3 regions of the Pelosinus sp. sgz500959 genome follow, and region 2 is predicted to be linked to each of the others. Evidence: riboswitches for the same ligand, from Rfam matches in the RefSeq annotation. Region 2 holds a riboswitch; each other region holds the start of a gene.
What was found. Region 2 has a riboswitch for glycine ahead of ACAN52_RS15215 (ABC transporter substrate-binding protein). Riboswitches for the same ligand answer to the same signal wherever they lie in the genome.
Positions count from the first base shown of each region.

Region 1 (5,713 bases), on a different contig from region 2:
CCAATCATTCCAAAGCCTATCGCTGCTAAAACATTAGGGTCTATCATATTTGTTCCTCCTTTAATATATAGTTTGCCGAAAGTTGATGGCAGAAAAGACGTAGGGTACCTCCTTTTCTTTAATATCAATTAGTTTATTAAGATTAGAATAATTGAATATTACTAAATATACAATTGTTTTGTTCATTTAGTTTATTTTGTTTATTTTGTTTGTTTTGATTATTCAATTTATTCGTTCATGCTTTTAGGCGATAATGGTTAGTTGGCCTACCTACTAGGAGATTTTCAAGTAGTCTTTCTATTTAAATATTTCTCTATAAAATTCAGGTTTACGCTCTCCATTCTCAAAAGCCTTAAATACATTATGTGAAAAATAAGTTGCTCAGGGGACAAGTTTACTGTCCCCTATGTTTTCACATTTATCAAAATTATCCATATCCCGTTTTTTAAACATACTATCATTTTTTTATTTAAGGAATGATAGTTCATCCATAGTTTTTTGGCTTCAGTAGTTGGTCCACCAGCTGGTGATGATGTCATTATTTGCTGATTTATATAACTCTCCTCTATACTCATCCCCCATGGCCAATTTCATCTAAAGCTATCTAACAAGACAGGTTCTTTCAAACTCGGATAGCTTATAACTTTATAGATTTTTCACTTTAATGTATCGTGCTGGCGTTATTTAAACACCTTCTACTAAACGATTTTCGTCCTCGGCCTCTTCTGCTTTCGATTTAACAATCTTATAAATCACACCAAGCATTATAAACCACACTGGGGTTATAAACAGTGCTACACGAGTTTCCTCATTAAGTGCCAAGGTAACTAGAACAAAAGCAAAAAATGCTAAAATTACATAGTTAATGATCGGATATAGCGGCATTTTGAATTTGCTTTTAGCAGCAAGTGCAGGATTGGTTTTCCGATATTTCAGATGACAAATCGTGATAATTGCCCAAATAAAAATAAAACAAAATGTTGATATACTGGTAATTAATACAAAGATTCCTTCTGGCATAATATATTGCAGGATAACCGCAATCAAGACGACAAATGTAGAGACGATTGTTGCATTCGCAGGTACTTGGTTAGAAGTCAATTTTTTCATTGATTCAGGTGCATTATTTTCTTTTGCCAGAGAGTAAACCATGCGACTTGTACTAAAAATACCACTGTTACAAGCAGATGCAGCCGATGTTAGGACAACAAAGTTTACAATTGTTGCTGCAGCTGCGATTCCCACTGCAGAAAAAACTTGAACAAAAGGGCTTCGTTCTGGACTAATGGAAGTCCAAGGGTATATGCTCATAATGACAAGAAGCGCTCCAATATAGAACAGAATCACTCGGATTGGAATATTATTGATGGCTTTAGGTATAACATTTTCTGGATCTTCTGTTTCACCAGCGGTTAAGCCAACTAATTCGATTCCCGTAAAAGCAAATACAACCATTTGAAAAGAAAGGATAAAACCGCTTAAACCATTAGGCATCCAACCACCATAACTCCAAAGGTTACTAAAGCTAGATACACCAGCATCGGTAGAAAAACCTTTAATAATCATAAATGTACCAATTACAATCAACGCCATAATGGCAACTACTTTGATTAAAGCAAACCAAAATTCCATTTCACCAAATAACTTCACAGCAGTAAGATTCATAATCAGCAAAATCATAAGAATGATAAGACTGGGAACCCATTGTGCAATACTCGGAAACCAGTACTGTATATAAAGACCAGCAGCCGTTACATCAGCCATAGCCAGTGAAATCCAGCAAAACCAGTAGGTCCATCCCGTAATAAATGCCGCTCGATCTCCCATATACTCACGTACAAAATCGACAAAAGAATTATACTTTAAATTAGAAAGCAATAATTCTCCAAGGGCACGCATTACAAAAAAGCAAATTAGACCTGTAATCATATAGGCAAATAAAATAGACGGACCTGCCAAATGAATGGATCTACCTGACCCTAGAAATAATCCTGTACCAATTGCACCACCAATTGCCAATAATTGAACATGACGATTTTTCAATCCTCTTGATAAATTTTGATTTTCTACCATATGTACTCCACCTTTTTAACTATTACTTTTTTTAATTGTTAGTACTGTAAATCCAATTTTAGAGACTTACGATTTGTTCATTTCTCCCAACGTATTTAACACCGACCTCAAAAAACACAGAAAGAGACCAGATTATAAAATCTGACCTCAACAAATACACTAATAAACCAAATGATTACATTTAGCTAAAAAAATACATAAAGAGACCAAATCATAAAATTTGGCCTCAAAATAAAACAGCTAATTTGCTCTGTCCTTTTACCTGAGAGATTCACTGATTTAAAATACATCAGCTTGCTCCTTCGGTGCTCTATTGAGGCTCTCCAGAGTTTCGTCCAATAACGGTCCTTTTACCTGAAAGCATTACATCTTCGGTGGATTAAAAATCTCTCTCCCGTCATCTTCATACGAAGTTCAGTATTAAATTTTCAGTACAGTTATACACTTTATCACCTATTTATACAAACGTCAACTTAAAATGTACATTTATGACACTAAGGGACGCTCCTTTTTTGACAACTTTATTGTGACAAAAAAAAGAACGTCCCTTAGTGTCCCGCAAAAAAAGAACGTCCCTTAGTGTCCCGCTGGCCACTTAAACGAGTCAGAGAACTGTCACTTGACTCATTACATTACCTGCCGGACTTTGAATAACCAGTCCATGTTCGCGTAACTGTTCCGCTCTCTTTTTCCGTACTAAAAAAGTTATATCAATAACTACTGGCCTCCTTCCGTCTTTCAAATCTGGCTCTTCTCCAAGCGACAGTTTATATGATCTAATATAACTATCACGTGCACGGGATAATAAATGTTGGAGGTTCTAAGTTATGACTAATAATGGATTACCCTTGAAAGTAGGCATATTTTTATTTGATGGTGCTGAGACAACGGATTTTATTGGACCCTATGATGTATTTTCCGCTGTAGATTTCATCTCATCCCAAGAGCAGACAACTCTATATCAGACATCGCGTACTCTGTATGAGATTTTCACTGTCAGCGAAACTAAAAAGGATCTGCACGTTATGGTAGGCGGATTAGTTGTTAAGGCAGAATATGATTTTAACGATTGCCCCGAAATTGATATCTTAGTTGTACCTGGTGGACTAATAACGGAGGAACTTTTAGCCAATACCAAGGTAATTAACTGGTTGCAAGATCAGAGTAAAAATACGATTATCACCTTATCCGTATGTAGCGGAGCCTTATTACTTGCCAAAGCAGGGCTCCTTAGCAAGTTGCCCGTAACAACACATCATCTATGCTTTGGTGACTTATTGGCTATAGATCCTACAATCATCTTGAAGAAAGATGAGAGATTTGTTGATAACGGCCAGATTATCACGGCAGCTGGAGTTACAGCTGGATACGACGCAGCAATGTATATCGTCGCTAAGACAGTCGGAGGTGATGCTTTCTTTAAAGCAGGCGAAATACTAGAATACGGAGATGCTTGGAAGAGCGTACAAAGACGCCTAGCTGGGCTACCTGTCCATCGCACAATTACCGATAAATGTATCAAATGCGGTAAATGCGCGAAAATTTGTCCACACGGTGCCGTTGTTCAGGGCGAAACTCAGTTTAGGATTGAACCAGAGTACTGTGTTGGTATAGGTCCATGCAACAAGGTATGTCCGGTAGCAGCTATTGAATCATCATTTTAGCTGGCAATTCAGTAAAATGATAATTGTTACTTATCCAGAACTTATATAAATATGCTATAACGCCAGGGAAAACAGTAAAAAGCTCTTCTCCCTGGCGTTACTATATAATGTAGAAACCACTATGAAGGTTCGTATTTATTTTGTAATGATATGCCAACTCTCTGATAAATAAAAAATTTACCTTATCTGCATAACCAAGCTTGAACTCTAAATCAACTCACTTAACCAAATCTGACGCAATAATCGGACAGCCGGATTGATATCCTCGTTCTTAATGGCTCCGAAACCCAAAAGAACAAGGGCTGTTTTACCGGGCGAGGATTCCACCCATATATTTTCACTACGAATATATACACCGGCTTGAACCGCCTTCTCTACCAAGTTTTCTGAGGACATTGACTGATTAAAATGCAATAGAATATGAAGACCGGCATTTCCCCCGGATACTGTCACAGCATCGCCGAAATGCTCTTGTAATGCTCGCAACAAAATATCTCTTTTTTTCTTAAACTGACGAAGCATTTTCCGCAAGTGACTTTCAAAAAGATTTTCCTTTAAAAACAGTTCTAGTGGTTTTTGAATAAGCAAAGGCACTGAACAAGCATAATTTTCATTTTTTTGTTGCAAGCGCAGCGCTAAACTTTTGGGTAATACCACATAAGCAATCCGCAAGGAAGGAGAGAGAATCTTGGAGAAGCTACCGATATAGATTACTTTATCTGGTGCCAATCCTTGTAAAGCCGGTGCTGGTTTTACATCATAACGTAGGTGGCAGTTATAGTCATCTTCAATAATCAAAGAATCCCGTTCATAGGCCCAATCAATAAGCTGCAGTCGCCGAGTTATGGACATAATTTGCCCTGTAGGGAATTGATGTGAAGGTGTTACATATACGGCCTGGGCATTGGTGGTTCGTAATGCTTTAACGTTAAGGCCATGGTGATTAACCGGCACGAGTGGCACCTGAAAGCCATAATTGGTAAAAGCTAAGTGGGCAGCAGCGAAACCAGGATCTTCCATGGCAATGAAGTCTGCTACCTTGCGGAGAAGCTGACAGACAACCGTAAGTCCATGGATCGTTCCAGAAGTAATCAATATTTGGTCGGCTGTACATCGGACATCCCGATATTCATATAAATACTTTACCAGTTCCTGACGTAGTCCAGGTTCTCCCATAAAGTCACTGTAGTTCAAAAATTGTTCGTTGTTTTGTTGCAAACAGAGGTTAGTTAATCGTTGCCATTGGGCAAAGGGAAAGGTCTGCTGGCTCAGATTGCCATACCGGAAATCATATAACATTCTGTCCGGCTGCAATTGATCAACAGGCGTGTCCGAAACAACTTCTGTATACGCAGAAAATTTAGTGTTATGAATTGTTTCTACGTAATAACCGCTACGGCTTTTGCCAACAATATAACCCTCAGATAAGAGTTGCTGATAGGCGGTGTCCACAGTATTCCTACTAATATGAAGTTCCGTCGCGAGGCGGCGGTTGGAAGGTAGTTTGGACTGCGCGCTGAGTTCACCACTTAGGATTTTGGCGCGAATTTGCTGGTAAAGCTGCTGATAGAGTGGTTTTTTACTGTCTGCAACTAATAAGTACATGTTACTCCTCCTTTAAAAACTACCGCCTATAAGTAGTTGACGATTATTGCTCACCGCGATTTCCCAAATTAGCTAAATCATCTTCATTTTTATTCCATACATACATAAAAACACCTGCCAAATTAACAGAAACTTGACTGGAGTTCTACTCTTTTCATCATTACAAATGATCCGGTTCTCCCCAACTAATCATAAACGCTAAAAAAGCCATTTGTCCATTACTAGACAAATAGCTTTTTACTGTTTCTGTAAAAAAATTCGGATTTGATTGGTGGAGGAAAGCCGTGACCTTGCAAATCCACCCTTTTTCATTTAGTTTTTTAGCTGCATAACTTGTTCTAATGATAACGCCGTAATATCTGCAATATCTT
Region 1 covers NZ_JBGJZL010000005.1:24,063-29,775, reverse strand. Annotated here, with positions in the region: gene ACAN52_RS09185 (CitMHS family transporter) at 1-47, opposite strand, end outside; gene ACAN52_RS09180 (amino acid permease) at 685-2,073, opposite strand; glycine riboswitch at 2,314-2,410, opposite strand; gene ACAN52_RS09175 (hypothetical protein) at 2,678-2,815, opposite strand; gene ACAN52_RS09170 (DJ-1/PfpI family protein) at 2,901-3,737, shown strand; gene ACAN52_RS09165 (PLP-dependent aminotransferase family protein) at 3,945-5,342, opposite strand; gene ACAN52_RS09160 (Rpn family recombination-promoting nuclease/putative transposase) at 5,655-5,713, opposite strand, start outside.
Region 1: it holds a riboswitch for glycine, as region 2 does, so the genes downstream of both, ACAN52_RS09180 (amino acid permease) here and ACAN52_RS15215 (ABC transporter substrate-binding protein) in region 2, are expected to answer to the same signal.

Region 2 (5,713 bases):
TTAATGGCGTTTATAATGGGGTTATTGCAATCAATCTTGAAGGAATTGTTGTCTTATTTAATGCGGCAGCAGAACTTCTGACTGGTTTGACTGCTGATGCTGTGATTGGGCACTATATTAATGATGTTGTACCCAATACAGGATTGATTCGTGTCATGGAAACGGGTGTGGCAGAGCTGAATCAACAGCAAAACATTGGACGTTGTCATATTATTACCAATCGTTCCCCCATTCGTAATGCAAATGGAATTATGGGGGCTGTTGCTGTATTTCAAGATATTACTGAATTGCAAGCAGTGGCTGCCGAACTAGAAAATGTAAAAAACTTAAAAAGTACCCTGGAATCAGCAATTGAAAGTATTTTTGAAGGAATTGTTATTGTTGATGAAAAGGGCATTATCACTATGATCAATCAATCTTATTGTGATTTTCTTGGCGTTGAAGCTGGGAAAGTTGTAGGGAGCTATGTAGCAGATGTTATCCCCAATACTCGAATGCATGTTGTAGCACAAGGCGGCAAAGCAGAAGTAACAGATATTCAAAGAATAAATGAGCATAATTGTGTAGTGACTCGAATTCCGATTATTAAAGAGGGAAAACTCGTTGGAGCTGTAGGCAAGGTTATTTTTAAAGACGTTAAAGATTTAAAAATACTTTCAATTAAATTAAATAAGTTGCAGTTTGAATTAGAGTATTATAAAGAAGAACTACGAAAAGTGTATGGTGGTAAGCATACCTTTGATACGATTATTGGTGAGAGTGAAAAGATGCAGTGGACGAAAGCCATTGGGGCTAAGGCAGCGAAAGGTAATTCTACTGTTCTAATTTTAGGGGAAAGTGGGACTGGCAAAGAATTATTTGCTCATGCCATTCATAATGATAGTTTAAGACATAATGGCCCATTTATTAAAGTCAATTGTGCGGCAGTACCTGATAATCTTTTGGAATCGGAATTGTTTGGCTATGACGAAGGGGCTTTTTCTGGTGCTAAAAAAGGCGGCAAACCAGGTCGGTTTGAACTGGCAAATGGTGGGACGATCTTCTTAGATGAGATTGGTGATATGCCTCTTTCCATGCAAGCTAAGATGCTGCGTGTATTGCAAGAAAGAGAGTTTGAGCGTGTCGGCGGAACTAAAACATTAAAGCTAGATTTACGGATTATCGCAGCGACTAACCGAGATTTAGAAAAAATGATTGAGGAAGGAAAATTTCGTCAAGACTTATATTATCGCTTAAATATTGTATCTCTTAATATTCCTCCACTACGGGAACGGACAGAGGATATTCCTATGTTATGCAATGTATTGTTAAAGAAAATCAATCGACAGGTACAACATTGTGTCGAAGGGGTATCGGTAGCGACTCTGCAACTCCTGATGAACTATAATTGGCCAGGAAATGTAAGAGAACTAGAAAATATACTGGAAAGAGCAGTCAATTTAATCGATGAGGATGAAGTCTTTATTGTACCTGAACATTTAGCACCTGCGCTCAGAAAAATTAACAAAGCAAAGAGCCAAGTAGACAGCGCAGACAACTTAGCTGGAATGATGGGCGATGCAGAGCGGCAAGCCATTTTAAAAGCATTGGAAACTGCAGGGGGCAATAAGAGTGAAGCTGCCAAAATCTTAGGTATTCATCGATCTGGTTTTTATCAAAAAATGAAGAAATATAACATTCAGTAACTAAAAAATCAATCTGCACTCGTTGATAACTCGACGAGTGCTTTATCATTTAAACTCTAAATCATTTGTAGGGATCTTTTTAAAGTGTCTAATATACTACACAAGTATTGTCTATTCTTAAGTACGTTATCAAGTTGCATAAAAAAGAGTAGACAGTCGATTGATGATAATGATTGAGTTTGTCAGTCTTTATTGCTAAAAAAAATATTGGCATAAAATTTGCATAAGTTTAAGGTACAGGATTACAGATTATAGAATGGAAGGGGTTTTTATGATGAGAGGTTTAAAAGATAAAGTTGTTTTAATTACTGGTTCGGCTAATGGGATTGGCAAATGTACTGCTCTTAGATTTGCAGAAGAAGGTGCCAAGATTGTTGTCGCTGATTTTGCTGATGGTTCAGGGACTGTAAAAGAAGTAGAAGAAAAAGGATCATCTGCAGTTTATGTTCAAGTTGACGTGTCTTGCCCAGAGAGTGTCAAGAACATGATTGATAAAGCCATTGAAACTTTTGGCAAAATTGATGTTTTAATTAATAATGCAGGAATCACAAAAGATGCCATGATGAAGAAAATGACAAAAGATGCTTGGGATGCAGTTATTTCCGTAAATCTTACTGGTGTATTTAATTGTACTTCTGCAGTATTACCATTTATGTTGGAACAAAAATCAGGTGTTGTGTTAACTTCATCTTCTGTAGTTGGTATTTATGGCAACATGGGACAAACTAATTATGCAGCGACTAAGTGGGGCGTAATTGGAATGACCAAATCATGGGCAAAAGAAATGGCCAAATCTGGTTTGCGTTTCAATTGTGTTGCACCTGGTTTTATTGGTACAGATATGGTGAAAAAGATTCCTGAGCAAGTATTACAAGATCGGATTTTAGTTAAAGTTCCTGCAGGACGTTTGGGTGAGCCTGAAGAAATTGCAGCAGCTTTTGCCTTCTTGGCGTCAGATGATGCTAAGTACATCAATGGAACAGTATTAAGTGTAGATGGTGCTTGCACTTTATAATTGAATTAAAAGTGAATGTTCACCAGGACCTTCCAGATGATCTGGAAGGTCCTTTGTATACGGTCAAATAAAAAAAATAAATAACTTTCATAATTACCATTGAATAATTCAATACATTGTTTTATAATAGAAACTGCTTTAAAAGTACTTTCTAAAACTACATATGTTTATCTGGATGAAGTTTACGGGAGAGAGGCTGTAATGGCCCGCCGAAGGAATAACACTCTCAGGCACTCGAATTACCGAGTAGAAACCGTACATGGACAGAACTCTGGAGAGACCCTCACATAGGGCGCCGAAGGTGAAATACAACAAAATTATTTTGTTGGCAAAGCTCTCAGGCAAAAGGACAGAGACAAAAATCATGATAGAAGAATAGCTATTTTTCTATTGTGATGCAGAAAACACCTGCTGGTGTTTCCTATTTGTTTATCCAGAGTCAAATCATGATGTGATTTGGCTCTTTTATTTTGTACGGGAGCGGGAGAGTACGTCGAAGGATGAAAATCAATGCAATTCGTGTAATGCAAAAAAAAGGAGAGATTTTTCGAATGAGTAAAGGAAATTTGAAATTAGTTGTCTTAGCAATGGTAGCCTTATTAATGACTGGTGTGTTAGCTGGGTGCGGAAATTCCGCTTCCAAAGATATTAAAATTGGTGTTTTGAATGAAATGACTGGTGGTAATGCAACGTTTGGCACATCTTCCGCTAATGGAGCAAAGATGGCAATCAAAGAAGCAAATGCGAAAGGCGGCGTACTTGGTAAACAACTTCAGGCCGTCATTGCAGATAATAAAAGTGAGCCTTCTGAATCAGCTAATGCGATGACTAAACTTGCGACGCAAGATAGAGTCGTTGCTGTAACTGGTATTTTTTCCAGCTCTAATGCCATTGCTACTTCTAGCGTAGCTGAAGCAAGCAAACTTCCTTATATGGCAATCGGTGCTACCAATCCAAAGGTTACTGTGGATGAAAAAACTGGTAAAGTAAAGAATTATACTTTCCGTGTATGTTTTATTGATCCTTTCCAAGGAACTGTTGGAGCAAATTTTGTACTCAATACATTGAAACTTAATAAAGCTGTTATGCTCGTTGATAGCAGTAGTGATTATAGTAAAGGCTTAGCTTCGTTCTTTAAAGATGCATTTGCTAAAGGCGGTGGCAGTGTTTTAGCGGAAGAAGCTTACTTACAAAAAGATCAAGATTTTAAAACCATTTTGACAAAAGTGAAAGCCTTAAATCCTGAAGTCATTTATCTTCCAGGTTATTATGAAGAAGTTGGTAAAATTGTAAAACAGGCACGTGAACTTGGTATTACAGCACCAATCGTTGGTGGAGATGGTTGGGATTCACCTAAACTAGTTGAAATTGCAGGTCCAGCATCCCTCAACAATACTTATTTTACGAACCATTACGCAGTGGATGATACGAGTGCAACTTCACAAGCTTTTGTAGCAGCCTACAAGCAAGAGTATGGACAAGCGCCAGATGCCATGGCTGTACTTAGTTATGATGGAACGAACATACTCATTGATGCCATCAAACGTGCTAATAGTGTTGAACCAGAAAAAATTCGTGAAGCGTTAGCAGCAACTAAAGATTATCCTGCAATTACAGGAGCCACGACTCTCAATGAAAGTCATGACGCTGTAAAAAATGCAGTGATTATTGAAATGAAAGATGGTAAACAAATGTTTAAGGCGACTGTTAAGCCATAAAGGAATATGGGGTCAGGTTTGATTTGTGAAGCAAGTCAAACCTGACCCCATTTATTTTTTATTGGAGTTCTTTCATTTTCTTTAATGTTCCTTCAGGAAAAATACGATGGCGAGTCTGGTAAGGGACTTTTTCTAAAACAGTTTGCTTTGCTAGGCGTTGCTTCGTATCGATAATAATAGGCGCTAAAAGATTAACGGTCATATCATCTTCTTTTTCTGCCGTCGTTACAATGTTATAGACTAGGGGAGGATTATCAGGTGATAAATGTAACTCTTCAAGAACTGCATCATCCAGTAAAAATTCATATTCATTTGAGATATTTAAAGTTTCCAACATGATAAATGTGAGATTAGGTTCTGAGACTGATTGTAAGAAAACAAATGGGCTATCAGAGTGGTGGGGGATCAGAACAAAGGCATTTTCCTCTGGAAAACCAAGTAAACCTTGAGGGAATTTGATAATGTCCGTGTCCATGACATCTAACTCGCCAAAACGTGTAGATTGAATGATCATTTTCACATCGCCCCTTTTTAATTTAATTACATTAGAATCAATAGAATCGACTCAAATTATCTTAATTAATGACAGCCTTCGACATAAACATCAAAAAACCTTTTGCATTTTCGAAATAAATGCAATATTCTTAAAATATAAAAAAGAGAATATTGTATTTTATGGAGGTTTTTTTGATTTTGGGCAGAATTAATAATAAATAATGATAAATGATGAGTGTGGGGAAAGTTTAAAGAACTTAGGAGAATAATATGGCTAATTTTCACAAAGGAAGAAATAACTTAGGTGGTAAAGCGAATCGAAATTTAATTGCTGGTTTAATTTTTTTTGTGTTGGTCATCACTTCATTTTATATTATCTTTGTCCAACAAATTCAAGTGAATAAGTGGTACTATTTTTTGCCGATTATGATGTTTATGGTACTTGCAAGTTATTTTGTTAAGCGAGGTGTTATTTTTCGCTTTGGTGCTAAAGGTGAAAATTTGGGGCTAGCTCAGGCTTTAAAACTTCCTGAAGGTTATCATGTATTCACGAATGTCACCATTTCATATCAAAATTATAGTCAAGAAACAGACTTAATTATTGTAGGAATGAAAGGCATTTATATTGTTGAAGTTAAAAATCATAATGGCAAGATCGTTGGTGATGCGGAAGCCTCAGAATGGACGCAACTTAAAGTCGGTCGAGGTGGCGGCCGTTATTCAAAAAAAATGAATAATCCAGTGAAGCAAGTGAAAGGGCAAGTTTATAAATTATCAAAATTTTTAAAAGAGAATGGAAT
Region 2 covers NZ_JBGJZL010000009.1:139,440-145,152, reverse strand. Annotated here, with positions in the region: gene ACAN52_RS15225 (sigma 54-interacting transcriptional regulator) at 1-1,685, shown strand, start outside; gene ACAN52_RS15220 (beta-ketoacyl-ACP reductase) at 1,957-2,700, shown strand; glycine riboswitch at 2,876-2,955, shown strand; glycine riboswitch at 2,962-3,063, shown strand; gene ACAN52_RS15215 (ABC transporter substrate-binding protein) at 3,252-4,418, shown strand; gene fliW (flagellar assembly protein FliW) at 4,477-4,932, opposite strand; gene ACAN52_RS15205 (nuclease-related domain-containing protein) at 5,184-5,713, shown strand, end outside.

Region 3 (5,713 bases), on a different contig from region 2:
AAGCACATAAGGCTTCATTAGAGCAGATATTAGAAGTGGCTTTTTCCCGACGAATGTGTTGCTCTCTCGCCTGTAAGGTTAACACGAACCCTCTATTTCCATCGTGATCCACCGTTTGCCCTACAATACGACCAGGCATTTTACGCATTAATTTTTCCGTTGTCGCAAAAAAGCCTAGATAAGGACCACCAAAAGCAGTCGCAAGGCCCATGGATTGACCTTCCCCCACCACGATATCAGCACCCAATACACCGGGCGCTTCTAGAATCCCGAGAGAAATAGGGTCAACGGCTACGATTAGCAATGCTCCTTGAGCATGAGCCAAGTCAGCCAGTTTTTTTATATCTTCGATGCACCCAAAAAAATTAGGTGATTGGATGATAACAGCAGCAATCTGTTTATTAATGAGCGAGGTAATTTCTTTCTGACTCCCAGTACCATCTTCATAACCAAACTCTGTGATTGTATAGCCCCGATCCATTCCATAGGTAGTGAGGACGCTGCGATAATGAGGATGCACTGTATTTACGACCAGCACCTCACTGCGACCCGTAACACTGCAAGCCATCATAGCAGCCTCTGCTAAAGCCGTACCACCGTCATACATGGAAGCATTGGAAACTTCCATCCCTGTTAGCTGACAGATCATGCTCTGGTATTCCCATAAAGCCTGTAAGTACCCTTGAGAAATCTCTGGTTGATATTGAGTGTAAGCCGTATAAAACTCAGAACGTCTTATCACATGGTCAATTACACTGGGTATATAGTGATCATAAGCCCCTGCACCCAAAAAACAGGTATAATCTTGAAGGTTGACATTAACCCCTGCTAACTTTTGTAAGGATTTCACCAAATCCAGTTCTGACATGGCAGCAGGTAATTGCAGAGGATGATTAAATAATAACTGTGCTGGAATATCACTAAAAAGTTCTTCTACTCTCTCTACACCAATTGCATTGAGCATAGTACGTCGATCTTCTTGGGTATGAGGTAAATAGCTCCATGTCATGTTACTGACCTCCCGCCCCTATCAATTCTTCATATTCATCACTACTTAGTAATTCTCCCAGATCAGTTTCAGCGTCCATTTCGATGACAGCTAGCCACCCCTCACCGTAAGGATCTTCATTCATAATTTCAGGGGCATCCGTAAGGGCCTCATTGACTTCTACAATTACGCCGCCAACAGGTGCATAAATATCAGATACGGCTTTTACTGACTCGACTACCGAGAAACCCATCCCTACAGCAATATGGCTATCAATAGTCGGCACCTCAACAAAAACCACATCTCCAAGCTGAGATTGCGCATAATCAGTTATTCCGATCCTCGCGCGATTGCCCTCAATTTTTACCCACTCATGGTCCCGAGAATACTTTAATTCTGCTAGAATTTTCATCCTTATTTCCCCTCTCTTTTATAAAATGGCTTAGGAATGACCTGGGCAGCTACCCTTTTACCACGAATCTCTATCTCAAATTCCTGTCCTACTGCAGCAAACTCAGCTTCTACTAAAGCAAGCCCCATATTTTTATCTAAACTTGGCGAATAGCTTCCTGTGGTAACAGTCCCAATCCATCGCCCGTCAGCTATTACTGGATATTCTGCTCGAGCAATTCCCCGCCCAGTCACAATAAAACCGACAACTTTACGTTTCAAACCATTTTTCTTTTGTAGAGCCAAAGCGGCAGAACCGTTAAAATCACCTTTATCCAGCTTCACAAAGAAGCCAATCCCTGCTTCTAATGGTGAAATATCCTTCGACAATTCATGCCCGTAAAGGGGCAGACAAGCTTCAAAACGCAAGGTATCTCGACAACCGAGGCCTGCAGGTAACAAACCATAAGACTTACCAATGCTCATGATGCACTCCCATAAGGCAGCAGCATCTTCTGGACGACAATAAATTTCAAAACCATCTTCCCCAGTATAACCAGTTCTTGATACAAGAGTTTCCTTACCTGCCACCATGACCTTAGGTAAAAACCAATAATACTCTAGTTCGGCAAGAGGAGCATCAGTCAATTGACTCAAAATACTCTGTGCCAAAGGACCTTGCAGAGCTAGCTGGGCTGTCTGGTCAGATTGATTTATTAGTTCTATATCAAATTCCCTTTTATTCTCTACCATCCACTCCCAATCTTTTTCAATGTTAGCGGCATTAATGACTAATAGGTATTCCTCGTCACTATATTTATAAATCAACAAATCATCAACAACACCACCATCTGAGTAGCACATTGGCGTATACTGTATTTTATGATTGACGAGGCGCGCTATATCATTGGTGACTAAATTTTGTACATAAAGGAAAGCATCGGGTCCTTTAACACGAACCTCACCCATGTGTGAAACATCAAATAAACCAGCTTTTTCCCTCACTGCTCGATGCTCCTCTAAAATCCCAGTATACTGAACTGGCAATAACCAACCTCCAAATTCAACAATTTTGCCACCGTATTTTAAATGAGTTTCATATAGAGGTGTCTTGCGCCCTACTGTCATAATCCATCCTCCTCTTCTTTATTGTTTTTTAAAAATAAAGACAGAGACAAAGGCGGACGAATCCACCTTTGTCTCTGTCTGTTGTACCTGAGAGTTTTGCCTAACTAGGCTCCCCATCGGTGACGCCCATTTTACGGGCGTGCTCTCCAGAGTATAGTCAGGTTACGGTCCTCTTTGCCTGAGAGTTTGACAAAGTTCTTGCTCCTTCGGCGCCGCAGTTTGCGATCTCTCCCATAACCATCATTCTACACATTATTGTTTTTTCACATTTATAAATATTCTAACAAATTAGTTAATTTGTGTCAACATTATTTCATCCTTGCAATTTTGTCCCCTTATATCTTACTGATCACATTTTTTGCTATCGATGGTTGAGGTGGACTTATATACTATATGCTCAGCTTCTTGTTTAGGCATCTTGGCTAAGGCTTCATAATCATTGATTTTTCCAATATCCCACCAATCATAATCCTGGATAAAACCATATACCTCCTCTCTTTCATGTAATAAAACGGGGAAAACATCACCTGGCAAATCAACTTCCCTCTTATCTGGATTAAATCTTTCAATATAGGGAAAAATTGTTTTTTCTAATAAATAAGTTCCTGTACTGATTGGACGATCCAAGTTTTCTTTTTCAAGAAAATTTATTATTTTATTATGACTATCGATCTCCGCCAGTCCTACTTCCAAACGGTATCGAGTTGACAAAGCGACTGATACCATCCCATTGTGCTGCCTGTGAAATTCGATCAAGTCATGATAATCTAAGTGACAAATTGTATCTCCTGGTATAACTAAAAAATGTTCTTCCTCATGTAATCGGTCACGGGCACGCCAAACCTCTCCCGCCTTACCTGCAGGCACCAAGCCACGACTATATTGAATGTTTATACCCCATCTTTCTCCATTACCAAAATAATTCTCAATCTGTTCGCCCAAGTAACTGATAGCGAATATATACTCACGTATGCCATAAGAGATCAAGTACAGTAGTATCCATTCAAGTAGTGGCTTACCATGTAATGGCACCATGGGTTTTGGTATATAATCAGTAATTGGACGTAATCTTGTTCCTTTACCAGCCGCTAAAATCAATGCCTTCATTGAGAACTTCCCTCCATTAATGTTTCTGCCCAATCAGCGGCTACTTTGCTTCCTCCATATTTTTCTCCTAATGATTTGAGATGCTCAGCTCCTCTGCGATAACTGGGATTATTGATAATATTTTGTATTGCCTTCACCAAAATATCAGCTGTTAATGTTGCTTTGTTTAATACGATTCCCGCACCATACTCAGAAAGGACAGCACCATTGTCCTCTTGTTCTCCTATGGAAGGTACTACCACAGCAGGTGTTCCACAAGCAATACATGTCATCAAGGTGGACGATCCACCATGAAAAACAGTGACGTCGCTGGCCTTGATCATTTCAGTCCCTGGAACATAGCCTTTAATCATCGCATTATTTGGTGGATCATACTGTAAGATAACTTCAGGTTGGATTACCATACCAGTAGCGATAATCCCTGTTACCTCCGGTATTAATCTCAGAGCATCTAATACAATCTTTAAAAATTGTTCCCCAATCAGCGATGAACCCCCACCGATTGTTATGTAAACCATCAATTTATTTCGATCACCCATATGCATTTGCTTTAAGTCTTCCTTTTCCGGCAATTGATCAGGGTACTCTATTAATAAGGGACCAGTAAATCTAATCTTCTCTTTTATGCCCATGAATTTCTGCCCAAAATCTTCAAATGTTATTCCGCCACTGATCTCTGGCATACCTTCTAGAATAATGATATCTGCCATTTTAAAGACATCAATCATTCCGTCTATTATTTTTTCCGATTCTTCTTGTCCATTACCTTGCAGTCTATCGGCGAGCATCTGAAAAGTTTTCTCTCCATGCGGCTGCAAAAATACCATCATAGAAGGTATTCCCAATTGCTGAGCCGTTCGTGATCCACTAAGAGTACCACTAAGAATAAGATTGGGCTGTTCTCTTTTCCCGATCTCAATTTCAATTTTAGCAATTGCGTTCATTACTTCTTTCATTTTTGTAGTCATTTCTTCTTTTGGCATATTTAATCGCCGTTGCTCATCATTATAAACTTCCACCTCAGGCATATCTTCCACTTCAATGACATGGATTCCAAAGTCTTTAATAATAGAAACTAATTTACCAGCTGCAATAAATTGAATATCATGACCCCGGCGTTGCAGAGCCTTGGCTATTGCTATGACTCTCATTGTCTGCCCCATGATTGTACCTGTACCCATTTGTGCTGTGCATAAAACTTTCATGTAAAAAATCCTCCTTAACTTCGTTGACGATTAAATGCTGTTGGGAAAGGAATTCATCAAGCAAATTGTGAAAGTAATCTCTGTAATGTTCATAAATCATACTCCGCACTTCAGGTTTGGTGGGAAAATCATTGGTTTCACAGATTGACGCTTTCACTGAACCAAGCATATTCCCTAGTACTACAGCAATCAGCGGACTATGAATTTTTGCATAAGCGTAGATAAACCCTGCCGACGCAGAATCGCCGCAGCCTATCGTATCTACGACCCTCCCAACATCAGTCACTGGAACAGTTGCCCAGAATATTTTATCCTGACGCTGCCAGGCAACCAAAGATGACTGATCACCAAATGTAATCCAGCAGGCAACTAGCCCTCTTTTCACTATACTAAGGGCATATTGCAGATAATCCGTAAATTCTCTAAGAAGTTGTCCTGAAGCCCACGATGCTTCTTTATCGTTCATTTTGAGAATATCAATGTGATTGAGCCATTCATCAGAACAGATCCAATTCTTCCTATACCGTTTTCCAGCTTCGTTTACACCCGTTACTAGACCATGAACATCTAAAAAGATTGTAGCCTTAGTTTTACTTCTGAATTGCTCTAATTGACTAAGAGGTATATCCGTTTCATTGAGCGGCATTAATATTACATAATCACATTCTGATAAAAGGCTTAATTCTTCAGCTGAAATAGGTTCCATCACTTGGGTTTGACAACTCGTACGCTCATGCTCATCAACATATGTTAAATCAATTCTGGTTCCCGTTGTATTTGAAATATTAATACCTACCATATTAATATTAGGATGGTTAAGAAATTCTTTAACTTGTAATCGATCTTCTGAAGATACATGAGACAAACAAATAACAACGTCCTCTGTTCCTTCCAC
Region 3 covers NZ_JBGJZL010000005.1:148,005-153,717, reverse strand. Annotated here, with positions in the region: gene gcvPA (aminomethyl-transferring glycine dehydrogenase subunit GcvPA) at 1-1,009, opposite strand, end outside; gene gcvH (glycine cleavage system protein GcvH) at 1,011-1,400, opposite strand; gene gcvT (glycine cleavage system aminomethyltransferase GcvT) at 1,403-2,506, opposite strand; glycine riboswitch at 2,662-2,750, opposite strand; gene ACAN52_RS09700 (NDP-sugar synthase) at 2,849-3,613, opposite strand; gene ACAN52_RS09695 (glycosyltransferase) at 3,610-4,818, opposite strand; gene ACAN52_RS09690 (carbohydrate kinase family protein) at 4,718-5,713, opposite strand, start outside.
Region 3: it holds a riboswitch for glycine, as region 2 does, so the genes downstream of both, gcvT (glycine cleavage system aminomethyltransferase GcvT) here and ACAN52_RS15215 (ABC transporter substrate-binding protein) in region 2, are expected to answer to the same signal.